DNA from 4 places in the Lysinibacillus sp. FW301-JW8 genome. Region 4 is predicted to be linked to each of the others. Evidence: riboswitches for the same ligand, from Rfam matches in the RefSeq annotation. Region 4 holds a riboswitch; each other region holds the start of a gene.
What was found. Region 4 has a riboswitch for thiamine pyrophosphate ahead of thiM (hydroxyethylthiazole kinase). Riboswitches for the same ligand answer to the same signal wherever they lie in the genome.
Positions count from the first base shown of each region.

Region 1: linked by a shared signal. The riboswitch ahead of thiC (phosphomethylpyrimidine synthase ThiC) and the one ahead of thiM (hydroxyethylthiazole kinase) in region 4 are both predicted to bind thiamine pyrophosphate.
Region 2: linked by a shared signal. The riboswitch ahead of AC3WOM_RS22375 (ABC transporter substrate-binding protein) and the one ahead of thiM (hydroxyethylthiazole kinase) in region 4 are both predicted to bind thiamine pyrophosphate.
Region 3: linked by a shared signal. The riboswitch ahead of thiT (energy-coupled thiamine transporter ThiT) and the one ahead of thiM (hydroxyethylthiazole kinase) in region 4 are both predicted to bind thiamine pyrophosphate.

Region 1 is NZ_JBYTBB010000023.1:45,458-48,637, forward strand. It holds gene AC3WOM_RS11440 (methyl-accepting chemotaxis protein) at 1-1,275, shown strand, start outside; TPP riboswitch at 1,341-1,455, shown strand; gene thiC (phosphomethylpyrimidine synthase ThiC) at 1,595-3,180, shown strand, end outside.
Region 2 is NZ_JBYTBB010000072.1:11,161-14,340, reverse strand. It holds gene AC3WOM_RS22385 (ABC transporter permease) at 1-77, opposite strand, end outside; gene AC3WOM_RS22380 (thiamine-binding protein) at 77-367, opposite strand; gene AC3WOM_RS22375 (ABC transporter substrate-binding protein) at 369-1,367, opposite strand; TPP riboswitch at 1,526-1,635, opposite strand; gene AC3WOM_RS22370 (hypothetical protein) at 1,695-2,885, opposite strand; gene AC3WOM_RS22365 (sigma-70 family RNA polymerase sigma factor) at 2,866-3,180, opposite strand, start outside.
Region 3 is NZ_JBYTBB010000011.1:45,011-48,190, forward strand. It holds gene AC3WOM_RS06715 (helix-turn-helix domain-containing protein) at 1-230, opposite strand, end outside; gene AC3WOM_RS06720 (small protein YxzF) at 363-488, opposite strand; gene AC3WOM_RS06725 (magnetosome magnetite crystal formation protein family) at 1,014-1,346, opposite strand; TPP riboswitch at 1,471-1,578, shown strand; gene thiT (energy-coupled thiamine transporter ThiT) at 1,697-2,257, shown strand; gene map (type I methionyl aminopeptidase) at 2,442-3,180, shown strand, end outside.
Region 4 is NZ_JBYTBB010000062.1:16,302-19,481, reverse strand. It holds gene mbcS (acyl-CoA synthetase MbcS) at 1-967, opposite strand, end outside; TPP riboswitch at 1,155-1,253, shown strand; gene thiM (hydroxyethylthiazole kinase) at 1,344-2,099, shown strand; gene thiD (bifunctional hydroxymethylpyrimidine kinase/phosphomethylpyrimidine kinase) at 2,099-2,923, shown strand; gene thiE (thiamine phosphate synthase) at 2,913-3,180, shown strand, end outside.

The sequences.
Region 1 (3,180 bases), on a different contig from region 4:
TCTGCTTATGCACCTGTTAGAGCAGAAAATGGTGAAATTGTTGCATATGTTGGACTAGATATTGAGAGCTCCATTATTTATGGCATTCAAAAATCTGCTGTAACAAAGTACTTGCCTATACTTTTAGGCATTGTCATTTTATTGAGTGTCGTTATGATGACGACATTGTATTTGTATATGCGAAAATCACTGAAGCCAATATTTATCATGAAACGAGCAACAATAGCCTTTACAGATGGAAATATGGCAGAAGCTCAACATATATTGGATGAAATAAGCTTTGAATCAAATGATGATATTTCTGATTTTAGCAGCAAATTTAAAGAGATGATGCAATCCATGCATCAAATTATATTTAACCTTTCGGGGATTGGCACAGATATTTCTAAGGCCACTGATAGTTTACAGGAGGTAGGGAATAATGTGCAGCACTCAAGTAACAGGCTGATTGAAAGTGCAGGGGGAATAGAGGAGAGTGTGGATCGACAAAGAGACCTAGCGACACATTCCTTTAAAACAATTGAAGAGATGACGGCAGGAATTATGCAGATATCAGCCTCTGTTTCTTCCGTTATGAAAAGCTCCTCCAATACAGCGAATCTTGTGAAACAAAGTCAATCGGAAGCGACAATGATTACGGATCGTATGAATGGCGTGGCAGATTTGGTGACGCATACGGCAAATAATGTGAATATTCTTGGTGAAAGATATAGCACAATCGAAGAAATGATAGGTGTTATTCAAAGTATTGCCGATCAAACAAATTTATTGGCGTTAAACGCGGCGATTGAGGCAGCGAGAGCAGGTGAACATGGTAAAGGCTTCGCTATTGTCGCGGAAGAGGTGAAAAAACTGGCGGAAATGACAAAGCTGTCGGCAGAAGATATTCGTCAGCATATATATGAATTTAAAATAGTGACAGAGACGGTGTTAAAAGAAATGGACCATAGTACTGTTGAAGTTAAAGAGGGAGCTCATTTAGTGATGGCTATTAGTGATGAGCTAGATCATTTGTTTGAAGCAGTAAAAGTAGTTGAGGAAGATGTTCAAAATGTTTTTGAGGTTACAAACACAATGTCCAAAAACACGAACGTCGTTTTATCGGCATTAGAGCAAACTAATGAGGCATCCGAGGCTGTTTTGTTGGAAACAAAAGAAGTAGCCGATGCATCTAAGTTGCAAGAATTATCATTGGGTCAACTAAGTAGAACGATTCATGAATTAACGGAGCAGGTAAAGCGTTTAGAGTTTATGAAGCAAAAATATAAACTCTAAAGTAAAAAATAGTAATGAAGCTTCCATCTCTTAGCAATATCTGTTACACTAGCATCAAACTTAATAGCATTAACTAGGGGAGTCTGATGAGTCAGGCTGAGAGGGAAACGCATAGAGGTTTCTTGACCCTTTGGACCTGATCTGGCTCATACCAGCGTGGGAAAGTTAAGAAATTATTGCGAGCTCTTTACAATGCGATAATTATACCTTTTACAATCATAGCCGGATCCAAAATTTTTTGGATTCGGTTTTTTTATTTTTATTGGGTGAGCTAGATTCGGTCCTTGTATGAATTTTCTATAAGGGAGAGAAGCGGGTCATGACAACAATTAGCGAAAAGAACATTACCATTATGTCAAGCTTTGATGGTAGCAAAAAGGTTTATGTAGAGGGATCAAGATCAGATATTTTAGTGCCGATGCGTGAAATTGCATTAAGTCCAACGACAGGAAGCTTTGGAGAAGAGGAAAATGCACCAGTCCATGTGTATGATACGAGTGGTCCATATACTGACCCTGCCTATAAGGTAGATATTACGAAGGGCTTGCCAGCGTTGCGAAGTGAATGGATTAGAGAACGAGGGGACGTAGAGGAGTATGTGGGGCGTACTATTAAACCAGAGGATAATGGTTTCCGCAAAGCGGATGATCCGCGTATAAAGGAAAATACCTTTCCGGATTTATCAAGAAATCCTCTGCGAGCTAAAAAAGGTAAAAATGTAACACAGCTTCATTATGCACGAAAGGGAGTTATTACACCTGAAATGGAGTTTGTAGCTATTCGCGAAAATATGGATCCTGAATATGTTCGCTCGGAGATTGCGGCGGGGCGTGCCATTATGCCTTCTAATATTAATCATCCTGAGGCAGAGCCAATGATTATAGGACGTAATTTTCATGTGAAAATTAATGCCAATATTGGGAATTCAGCAGTGTCATCATCTATTGCAGAAGAGGTAGAGAAAATGACATGGGCAACACGCTGGGGCGCTGATAATATTATGGATTTATCGACTGGTAAGCACATTCATACGACACGTGAATGGATTATCCGAAATGCTGCGGTGCCGGTTGGAACAGTGCCAATTTATCAAGCGCTTGAAAAGGTAAATGGTATAGCTGAGGATTTAACGTGGGAGGTGTATCGAGATACGTTAATCGAGCAAGCAGAGCAAGGGGTTGATTACTTCACGATTCATGCGGGTGTACTATTACGTTATGTACCGCTAACGGTAAATCGTGTGACAGGTATTGTGTCACGGGGAGGTTCAATTATGGCCCAGTGGTGCTTATATCATCATCAAGAAAACTTTTTATATACACATTTTGAAGAAATCTGTGAAATCATGAAAACATATGATGTTGCCTTCTCGTTAGGGGATGGTTTACGTCCCGGATCAATTGCAGATGCCAATGACGAGGCACAGTTTGCAGAGCTTGAAACGTTAGGTGAATTAACACAGATTGCCTGGAAGCATGATGTACAGGTGATGGTGGAGGGACCGGGGCACGTGCCAATGCATTTAATTAAAGAAAATATGGACAAGCAGTTAGAGGTGTGTAAGGAGGCTCCTTTCTATACTTTAGGACCACTGACAACAGATATTGCACCAGGCTATGACCATATTACATCAGCTATTGGTGCTGCAATGATTGGATGGTTTGGTACGGCAATGCTATGCTATGTGACACCAAAAGAGCATCTGGGCTTACCAAATCGAGAGGATGTTCGTGTAGGGGTGATTACGTATAAAATTGCTGCACACGCTGCTGATTTAGCGAAGGGGCATCCAGGAGCACAACAGCGAGATGATGCGCTTTCAAAGGCACGCTTCGAATTCCGCTGGCGTGATCAATTCAACCTGTCTTTAGATCCAGAGCGTGCAGTTGAATATCATGATGAAAC
Region 2 (3,180 bases), on a different contig from region 4:
CGCACGATTAGCTCCCATATGAATAAGAGGAAGGCGATAAAAATTATCGTCCTTCCCTTTTGTATTGCCCACTTCATCACTGGTATTTCTCCGTTAATGTGCCCATTGTAATCCCAGTTGGCTGATATAAAATTTTCACTTGCGTAATAACATTGATGGCACCAAGCTCTATCATCTTGATATTCATTCGTTCAATAATTTGTAGTAACGTTGTCAGCTCACCCTCCATTGTCGTTTCTAAAGGGTGCACCTCATATTTCACACCTGATGCATCAATAATAGCAATGGCTGCATCAACAAATGGAATAACATCTTCATATTTTTCTGTTTTCGGGATAATTTGTACACTGATTAATGAGTTTGCCATATTACTTTGTCTCCTTTTTCGGTAAAAAGTCGTTTGTAAATGCTTGTACTGCGTTAAATTCGCCCTCTAAAACGTTGTTGCTAGTCATCCACTTCGCGTAGTTTTCCCAGACAGTTAACTTTTGCTCGCCCCATTGAGCAGCGTCATCCTGATACTTATCTGCCAGCCACTCCTGACTTTTATGCACAAGATCTTTATCTAAATCAGGTACTGCCTCAAGTAAAACATCTGCTGCCTCACTTGGATTACTGATCGCATATTCATAGCCCTTTGCCACGGCAGCGACAAATGCTTCAACTGTCTTTGGATCATCCTTAATCATTGTTTCATTCGTAGCTAGAACGGGTGTATAATAATCCAGTTGATCACTATAATCTGTTAAATACAGCATGTTCAGCTTTTCACCACGAAGCTCAGCTTCAATTCCAGTCCAAGCATAATAAATCCATGCAAAATCAATATCTTTTTTCATCATTGTAAAGAAATCTATATCGCCGGCATTAATAATATCTAATTTATTAATATCTGCATTTTCAGTTTGCATTAATGATTGTAAAACGGCCTGCTCAAGAGGAGCTCCCCAGCCACCATACGTTTTCCCTTCAAATTCCTTTGGTGATGTAATGCCCTTAGAGGCAATTGAGGCAAAGCCAGAAGTATTATGCTGAATAATCGCCGCAATCGATACTAGAGGTACATCCTGTACACGAGCTTGAGTAATTCCCTCCTGATAGCTTACACCAAACTGTGCCTTGCCAGACGCCACAAGCTGATCCGCTCCTGCGTCACCAGGTTGTAAAATATCAACATCTAAGCCCTGCTCTTCAAAATAACCTAATTTCTTAGCAACATATAGCCCTGTATGATTTGTATTTGGTGTCCAATCGAGTACAACGGACACCTTTTTCAATGCATGTTCATCCTTGTTGGTATCCTTTTTTTCGCTACAGCCAGCTAATGTTAAAAGAGCAGCCATAAGAACCAATAACCATTTTTTCATGCTGAATCCTCCCAGTAAATAGTGTGAAAGTGTTCATGAGTGAATGTTTTAACCAGAAGAAAGCGTATTCATAGAATATCTGTAATTAATGTAAAGAAAACATAAAAAAACGCCCAGGAATCCTCCCAGACGTTGTGCAATCAATATCAAAAACTTACTTTTTTTGAATAGATGTTCCCTACGCTGGTACGAGCCAAATCAGGTTCAAAGGGTCAGCGTCTAACGGACACAATCTCAGCTGGCACTACCAGCCCCCCTACATTCTTTACATATGAACTTTTCGTTGATTATTATACCCATATCTCACTGTAAATAACAAGGCTCTATTTAATAATAACGCTGTAAAAATATTTTAACTGCATCGTCTCTCGCTTCAAGAATTCCACCCTCTGTGAGATACTTTTCATTTAGCCCAAATACCTGTAATGTTCCTTCCATAGTATATCGTGGCTCAAAGAGAGCTAATGGAATATCTTTAAAGTCGTAAAGTGGTGTTAATGAACCATCTTCTTTGACTTGATAAGATCTAAAGCGATATTTTTCCTCCTTCGGTATCCATTCGTATAGAGCAAGATTATTTTGATAGGCTGTTAAAGTAATGGCTTTTTTACCATCAAGTTTATGATAGGAGCCATCCACTAAATCAACATATCCTGTCTCTAAGCTTTCTCCCGTTTCAAAAGAAGCATAGATTTTATGGTCAGTCATTGACATGTCATGTATGCGTTTAAAAGGTAAATCGTATTGTTTTTCTTTTTCCGTTTGAACATCATAGAGCGTAAAGCGGACCGTTTCTACTCCATCTTTTTTAAAGGCACTTGGTAGGAGCAATTGATTGTCCTGATAAATTGGCTGGCTTACTGCACTATTATCAAAGGCTTGTTTAAATTGTTTTACCTCATTTGTACGCAGATTTGTTAAGCTATAAATGGTATGACCTGTCCTTGTATCAGATATTTCTGTCAGTAACGTATCATCTTCTAAATCCATAAAAGTATCCGTAGGAAAGCCTTTGACCTCTAATGTTACTCTATTTTTTACGAACATAGATTTCCTATCATCAACCATCCAAGCAAGCCAATCTTCATTTACTAACATTTTTGAAATAGGGAATTTACTTGTTACTTCCACTTTTTCAATATGTGTATCGAGTGCATAGGAATAAATGGTATTGCCTTCGTAATAATAAAAGGAGTTCGTTGCATCATCAAAGACAGCTGTAAATAATGTATCAGCAGATCGACCAGGGATACTAATTTCTTCATAGAATTGCTCAGTTATTTGCGAAATCGTCAATTGTTCCTTTATTTCATCTATAAATGGATAACTTAGTAAAGCCGTAAGTGCTAAAGCTGAAATTCCTACTGCTATGGGCTTCCACACATGTTTTTTTACAGGGGTTTGCTGTTGCTCAAATCTAACATGAGCAGCCTCTAAAATCTCTTCTTTTTTTTGAGGAGTTAATGCTAATTGATCTGGTATAGTAGCCTTTAATCGATTACGTAAATTCATTTCCATTATAAAACCCCTCCTTTTCTAATTGGATACCTACTCGTTTTCTCCCTCTTGCTAGCCTTGTTTTCACTGTATTGATTGAACATTGTAAAATGGATGCGATATCGGTGATAGATAGTTCATCATAGTAATAAAGCCAAAGAACCTCTCGATATTTCGTTTCTAATGTAGTAATGCTGTGAGCAATAACATCCATTTCCTCCTGCTTTAAAATTTGAGATTCCACTGATATAGAGGCTTCCTGCTTTTTAAAAAGACTAGTTAACTCTGTTTTTCGATATGCCCAGCTTTTAAAGTA
Region 3 (3,180 bases), on a different contig from region 4:
AGGTGAATCTTTTTTAAATAAGCCAGGTTATAACCAATGGCATGCTTGGCAACTAGACGATTAGTTTCTGTATTTAACATAAACAATACCCCTGCATCAGCACCGTCTATCACATGAAGTACCTCATTCATTAATTTTTCTAATACTTGGTTAATATCGAGTGTTGAAGTAAGAACCTGTGCTGCCTTAACCAAGCTCATTAATTGTTTTTCACTATTTATTTTTAACAACCCCTCATCTGTAGTGCTAAACCCTATTTTAATATAAATCTGCTATGCCAAGTACAAATTAGAAAAAAGTTATAGAGTCAAAAAAAAGAATCTGCTGGGAAAAAGATGAGCAGATTCTTTATTTGGGATGTATTATTTCTTATAGCTGTTTTTTGGAGAAGAGGGGGCTCCTTTTTTCGCAGCAATTACTTTTTTGACAATTGGTATAACGATAGGTGCTAATTTTACGGCGGTTTTGACAACTTTAGATACTTTCATAAAAAAACAGCTCCTTTTACTAAAAGTTCTACCTGTTTATCTTCATTCAGCAGAAGACTCCCACCTCTATAGGGTGAGATGAATGCGGTTTTGGTTTCTTTTCAGTGGGTGTCCAAACACCTACTGAAATAGAGGAACTCAGTCTAAGAACGCCACGTCCTGTGGCAATTTATCTGTGCGAAAGCGAAGCGACAGCAACACACAACTGAGTGACCAACATCATGTTGCTGCAACTGCGTTAGCACTACGCTTTCGCACAAAAAACATCATGTTGCTGCAACTGCGTTAGCACTACGCTTTCGCACAAAAAACATCATGTTGCTGCCGCTGCGTTAGCACTACGCTTTCGCACAAAAAACATCATGTTGCTGCCGCTGCGTTACACTACGCTTTCGCACAAAAAACATCTGTTGGCCCAAAGCCTCCAGCGGATGTCACGGATTTTCAAAAGAATGAATTGTGCCTGCACAATTCAAAATCCGGACGCAATTACGCCAAGGCGAAATTGATATTAGAAATGAAACATTAACGAATAACGCGAACAGCTTGCACTATATTCCAAATAACAATCCCTAGTGAGACAAGTAAGTAAATGGCAAATGATGCAAACCAAACGATCATAAACGTATTGCTACCTGATTGTGGATCAAAGGTGTTAAACGATATGGTTGAGAAGACAAAGACAGCAAAGAAGATGATACCAAATACAAACGGGATTAAATGCGATATAAGTGCTCGAATAGAGTGTCTTTTTACGTCGCTATCTTTAGAAACAAAGTAAACAATTAATGGCACAATAAAGGGTGCAAAAAAAACGCTGAGATAACTAAAGGCAGATAAAATTTTTTGGTTCTCCATAGTTGTACCTCCTTTTTTAATATTTACGCATGAAAAACAGCAAAGTTTCAAAAAAAATTGTGAAAGAGAGTTGTAATCATATCCATGTTTGCGTACAATGAGGTTGTTCAAATAAAAAAGATGTAACGACCACAAGGGGAGCTGATGATGTCAGCTGAGACTGGGCACGTAATGCCTTAACTCTTTGAACCTGTAAGTTAACACTTGCGTAGGGATGTGGATAGAAACCGACACTTGTACGATGTGAGGCTCTGTCCTGGCATTGTTTTTTTTTGCCAGATAGAGTCAAAAAGTAATTTGATTTCTATTCCTGCTCTTGTATCCTACATCGGAACAAAGGAGAGAATAATATGGACAAAAAAAGACTTTTAATGCTTGTGGAGATCGCGATATTCGCAGCGATTGGCCTTGTGCTTGATCAGATTTCCTTTAAAGTATGGGCACAAGGCGGCTCTGTTAGTCTAGTGATGGTACCAATAATTTTAATAGCCTTTCGCTGGGGTCTTTTACCTGGTCTGACAACGGGCTTACTTATTGGTGTTATGCAAACAATGTTTGGTGCTACAGTTGTGCATTGGTTACAAGGCTTACTCGATTATGGCGTTGCCTTCACAATAGTAGGCTTGGCTGCAATCGTACGTCAACCAGTTCTTGAGGCTGCAAACAATCTAAACAAAACGAAAATGGCGGTATATATTATTGTTGGAACTGTATTAGCAGGATTTTTACGCTATGCAGCACATACCATTGCTGGCGCTGTATTTTTCTCGGAGTATGCTGGCGATCAAAATGCATGGATTTATTCAATTATTTATAATGGAACATATATGCTACCAGCAACAGTTTTAACTGCCATTGTTGGTGTTCTGTTATTTACAGCAGCACCACAATTAATGCAGCGAAAATCATAAATAATCTACCCTTCACAGTAGTGGAGGGTTTTTGTATCGTATTTAACTACTCGCTGTGAAATATTGCTACATTTTAGCACTTTGCAATTTATGAGGGCATACAATATTTAAAGCGTTTAACGTTTTATGTCAAACAAGTTATGTTATATTAAAGAGTAGATATTAGATGAAAGGGACGTTAAAAATGATTGTAAAAACGCAAGAAGAGATTGAAGCCTTTAAAAAAATCGGTCGTATTTGTGCTGAAATTCGTGAGGCAATGAAGGCTGCGACAAAACCTGGTGTAACAACACTTGAACTCGATGAAATTGCTGGCCGTATGTTTGCTGAGGCAGGAGCAATTTCTGGACCTAAAGGAGAATATGACTTCCCAGGATACACATGTATTAGTGTCAACGAGGAGGTAGCACATGGTATTCCAGGAAAACGCGTGATTAAAGAAGGAGACATCGTCAACATCGATGTATCTGGTTCATTAAATGGCTACTTTGCAGATACAGGCATTTCATTTGTAGTGGGAGAAGGCTACGAAGATAAAGAAAAGCTCTGTCGTGTGGCAAAAAGTGCCTTTGATCGTGCCATGACAAAAGTAAAGGCTGGATCAAAATTAAATCAAATTGGTAAAGCTGTTGAGCGTGAAGCATATGCTAATGATTTAACAGTCATTATGAACCTAACAGGTCATGGCTTAGGGCTTTCCTTACATGATGAGCCAAATCATATTTTAAACTATTATGATGCATGGGATTCTACAATCATGAAAGAGGGCATGGTACTTGCGGTTGAGCCTTTTATCTCAGCAAAAGCAGAGCATATTGTTGAAGCTGGTGATGGCTGGACATTCGTTACTCCAGATAAATCACTAGTTGCCCAAATCGAACATTCAATTATTGTGACAAAAGACAAACCAATTATTTTAACTT
Region 4 (3,180 bases):
TTTGCCCATAACCATCTCTAACCTGTAAACGGAAAACATTCGAAAATACTTTTATTACATCACTATTTAGAGGTTCTCCTGCTGAAACAGCCTGACGAACACTCTCTAAATTAAAATCTTGTAAGTTTTCTAATGCAGCCATAAATCGATATTCAGTTGGTGTACAGCACAGGATATTAATATTGAATTTCTCAAGAAGTGTAAGATATGTTGCCGCATCAAATTTACCTTTGTACACAAATGCGGTTGCACCACTTCCCAATGTTGCGAGGAACGGACTCCAAATCCATTTTTGCCAGCCTGGAGCTGCTGTAGCCCAAACAATGTCATCTTCCTGTACGCCTAACCAATTCGGCGCTGTTGTTCGTAAATGAGCATATCCCCAGCTATGTGTATGTACTGCTGCCTTAGGATTGCCTGTTGTACCACTTGTATAAGCTAAAAATGCATTATCTGTACTTTTCGTTGGCGTAGAACTTATGTAGTTTGTTGGTTGATTTTGCATTTTTTGTAGTAATGACTGCCAAGGTTCATGTGCTACTCCTATTACGAATTGCTGCAAGCCCTGTAAGTTTTTCACGTTATCAAATTGCTCAATATATGGCTGATAAGCAACTATACCCTTTGCATTAGCATGGTGTATGCGATATTCTATATCCTTCGTTCTTAGCATTTCGGAACTAGGAATAATCGTTAAACCGATTTTTAATGCAGCAATATAGACAATATAGGCTTCTACAGATCTAGGCACCATTACAATTAATACATCACCTTTTGTTAAACCTTGGTTTGTAAAAACATGTGCAGCCTGATTTGCCTTTGCAAGTAGATGTGCGTATGTAATAAATTGAACATCATTATTTTCATCATAAATAATTAGTGCATTCTTGGTTGCATCCTGTGCATATTTTTCAATTTCCTCTGTAATATTGTACCATTCAGGTGCAATTAAATCTTGTCTTTTCATGGCAAATGCCTCCCTTTTGCTATGACTCATTATAAAACTCCATTTTTATCATTTTCAATGGTTCGCACTCTATTTTAGAAAAGTCATGACAACTATCATACTCTGTTATATGGCATCAGTCACGTTCATTGTCAAAACTAGCTATTGAACAGGAAAGAAAAATATGGTATATTTTGGTCAACTAAAAGCATAATTGCAGGGGGACTCATTTGGAGTTGAGAAGGTAAAACCTGACCCTTTGAACCTGTTAGTTAATACTGACGTAGGGAGCAATTCACATCTAATTCACTGATGAAAGGCTCTTTTGCGTGTATTTATTACACAAAAAGGAGCCTTTTTTGCATGCTTACGTCCATCCAATAAAGGAGGACTTAGAATGATTTTTCAAACTATCCGCAAAAAAAATCCACTAATTCATTGTATTACAAATTATGTGGTGGCAAATTTTCAAGCAAACGGCCTATTAGCAATTGGTGCCTCGCCAGTTATGGCTGATGCCAGTGACGAGGTTGAGGAGATGGTTGCAATTGCCTCAAGCTTATTGATTAATATTGGTACACTTAATGACAAAAAGAAAGAATCCATGTTACTTGCTGGGAAAAAGGCCAATGCACTTGGCATACCTGTAGTATTAGATCCTGTTGGCGCTGGAGCTACAACCTACCGAAAACAAACTGTACAACATCTGTTAAATGAGATCGAATTTGCAGTAATTCGCTGCAATATTGGAGAACTTGCCGCAATTGCCAATGTAGAATGGCAGCAAAAGGGTGTAGATAGTGGCGCAGGTTCAATATCTTTAGAAGATGAAGCGAAGAGAATTGCTCAGCTTTATCATTGTATAGTGATTGTCACAGGTGAAAAGGATTTAATAACTGATGGAAATCAACTGCAATGGATTACAGGTGGGAATTCTCATATGACAGAGGTCACTGGAACTGGCTGCTTATTAAGTGCCATTTGTTGTGCTGCTTACGTAACTGGTCATCAGCCTTATCACCAATTAATAGAAGTACTAAGATTTTATAAAAAAATTGCTGAACAAGCAGGTTCTACTACACAATACATTGGTGATTTTCAAATTGCTGTATTAAATGAACTCTATCGTCTTTCAAAGGCTGGTGAAGAATAATGCAGGTTGTAATGACTATTGCTGGATCTGATAGTGGCGGCGGTGCAGGTATACAGGCTGATCTAAAAACCTTTCAGGAATTAAAGGTGTTTGGAACTTCTGTTATTACAGCATTGACTGCCCAAAATACCCTTGGTGTATCTAATGTCATGCCCATTGAGGCAAACTTCGTTAAGCAACAACTACAGGCACTATTGGAGGATTTCTCAATTAGTGCAATGAAAACAGGCATGCTATTTTCCTCTGACATCATTCAAACTATTTCACAAATGATGGCTAATACTAAAGTTCCGCTTATTGTAGATCCTGTGATGATCGCGAAGGGCGGAGAAAGCTTATTACAACAAGACGCAATTGATGCCATCATGAATCTTTTACTGCCAATTGCAACCATTGTAACTCCGAATATCCCAGAGGCAGAAAGGCTTACTAGTAGAGAAATTAAAACTTTAGCTGATATTAAAGAAGCAGCCTATCTCTTATTACAAACAGGAGTACGATGTGTCATTATAAAAGGAGGGCATCTAGCAGATAAGGATTTCGCCATTGATTATATATTTTTTCACGATGGACAGTCTTTTTCTATGCAAACTCCTCGTATTTCTACAAAAAATACACATGGTACTGGCTGTACGTTTTCAGCAGCCTTAACTGCTTTTTTGGGCGGTGGTCTTCCTATAAAAGAAGCGATTATAGAAGCAAAAAAATTTATTCAATTAGCAATAACATATGATTTAGCTCTGGGTAAAGGGCATGGACCGACAAATCATTTTGCCTATCAAAACTATAAGGAGTCCTGTGAGGTGACTATTTATGAATCGTGAAGATTTACAGCTATATTTTATAATGGGCACAGGAAATGTAGTACATCAGGAGCCACTACACGTTCTTGAAAAAGCTTTACAGCATGGAATTACCATGTTTCAGCTACGAGAAAAAGGGCCTCGTGCCTTAACTGGACAAGAATATGAAAATTTTGCCCGTCATTGTCAAAAGCTTTGCCAGCGGTATAAAGTGCCGTTTATTATCAACGATGATGTAGAGCTTGCAGTAAAACTTACAGCAGATGGAATCCATATTG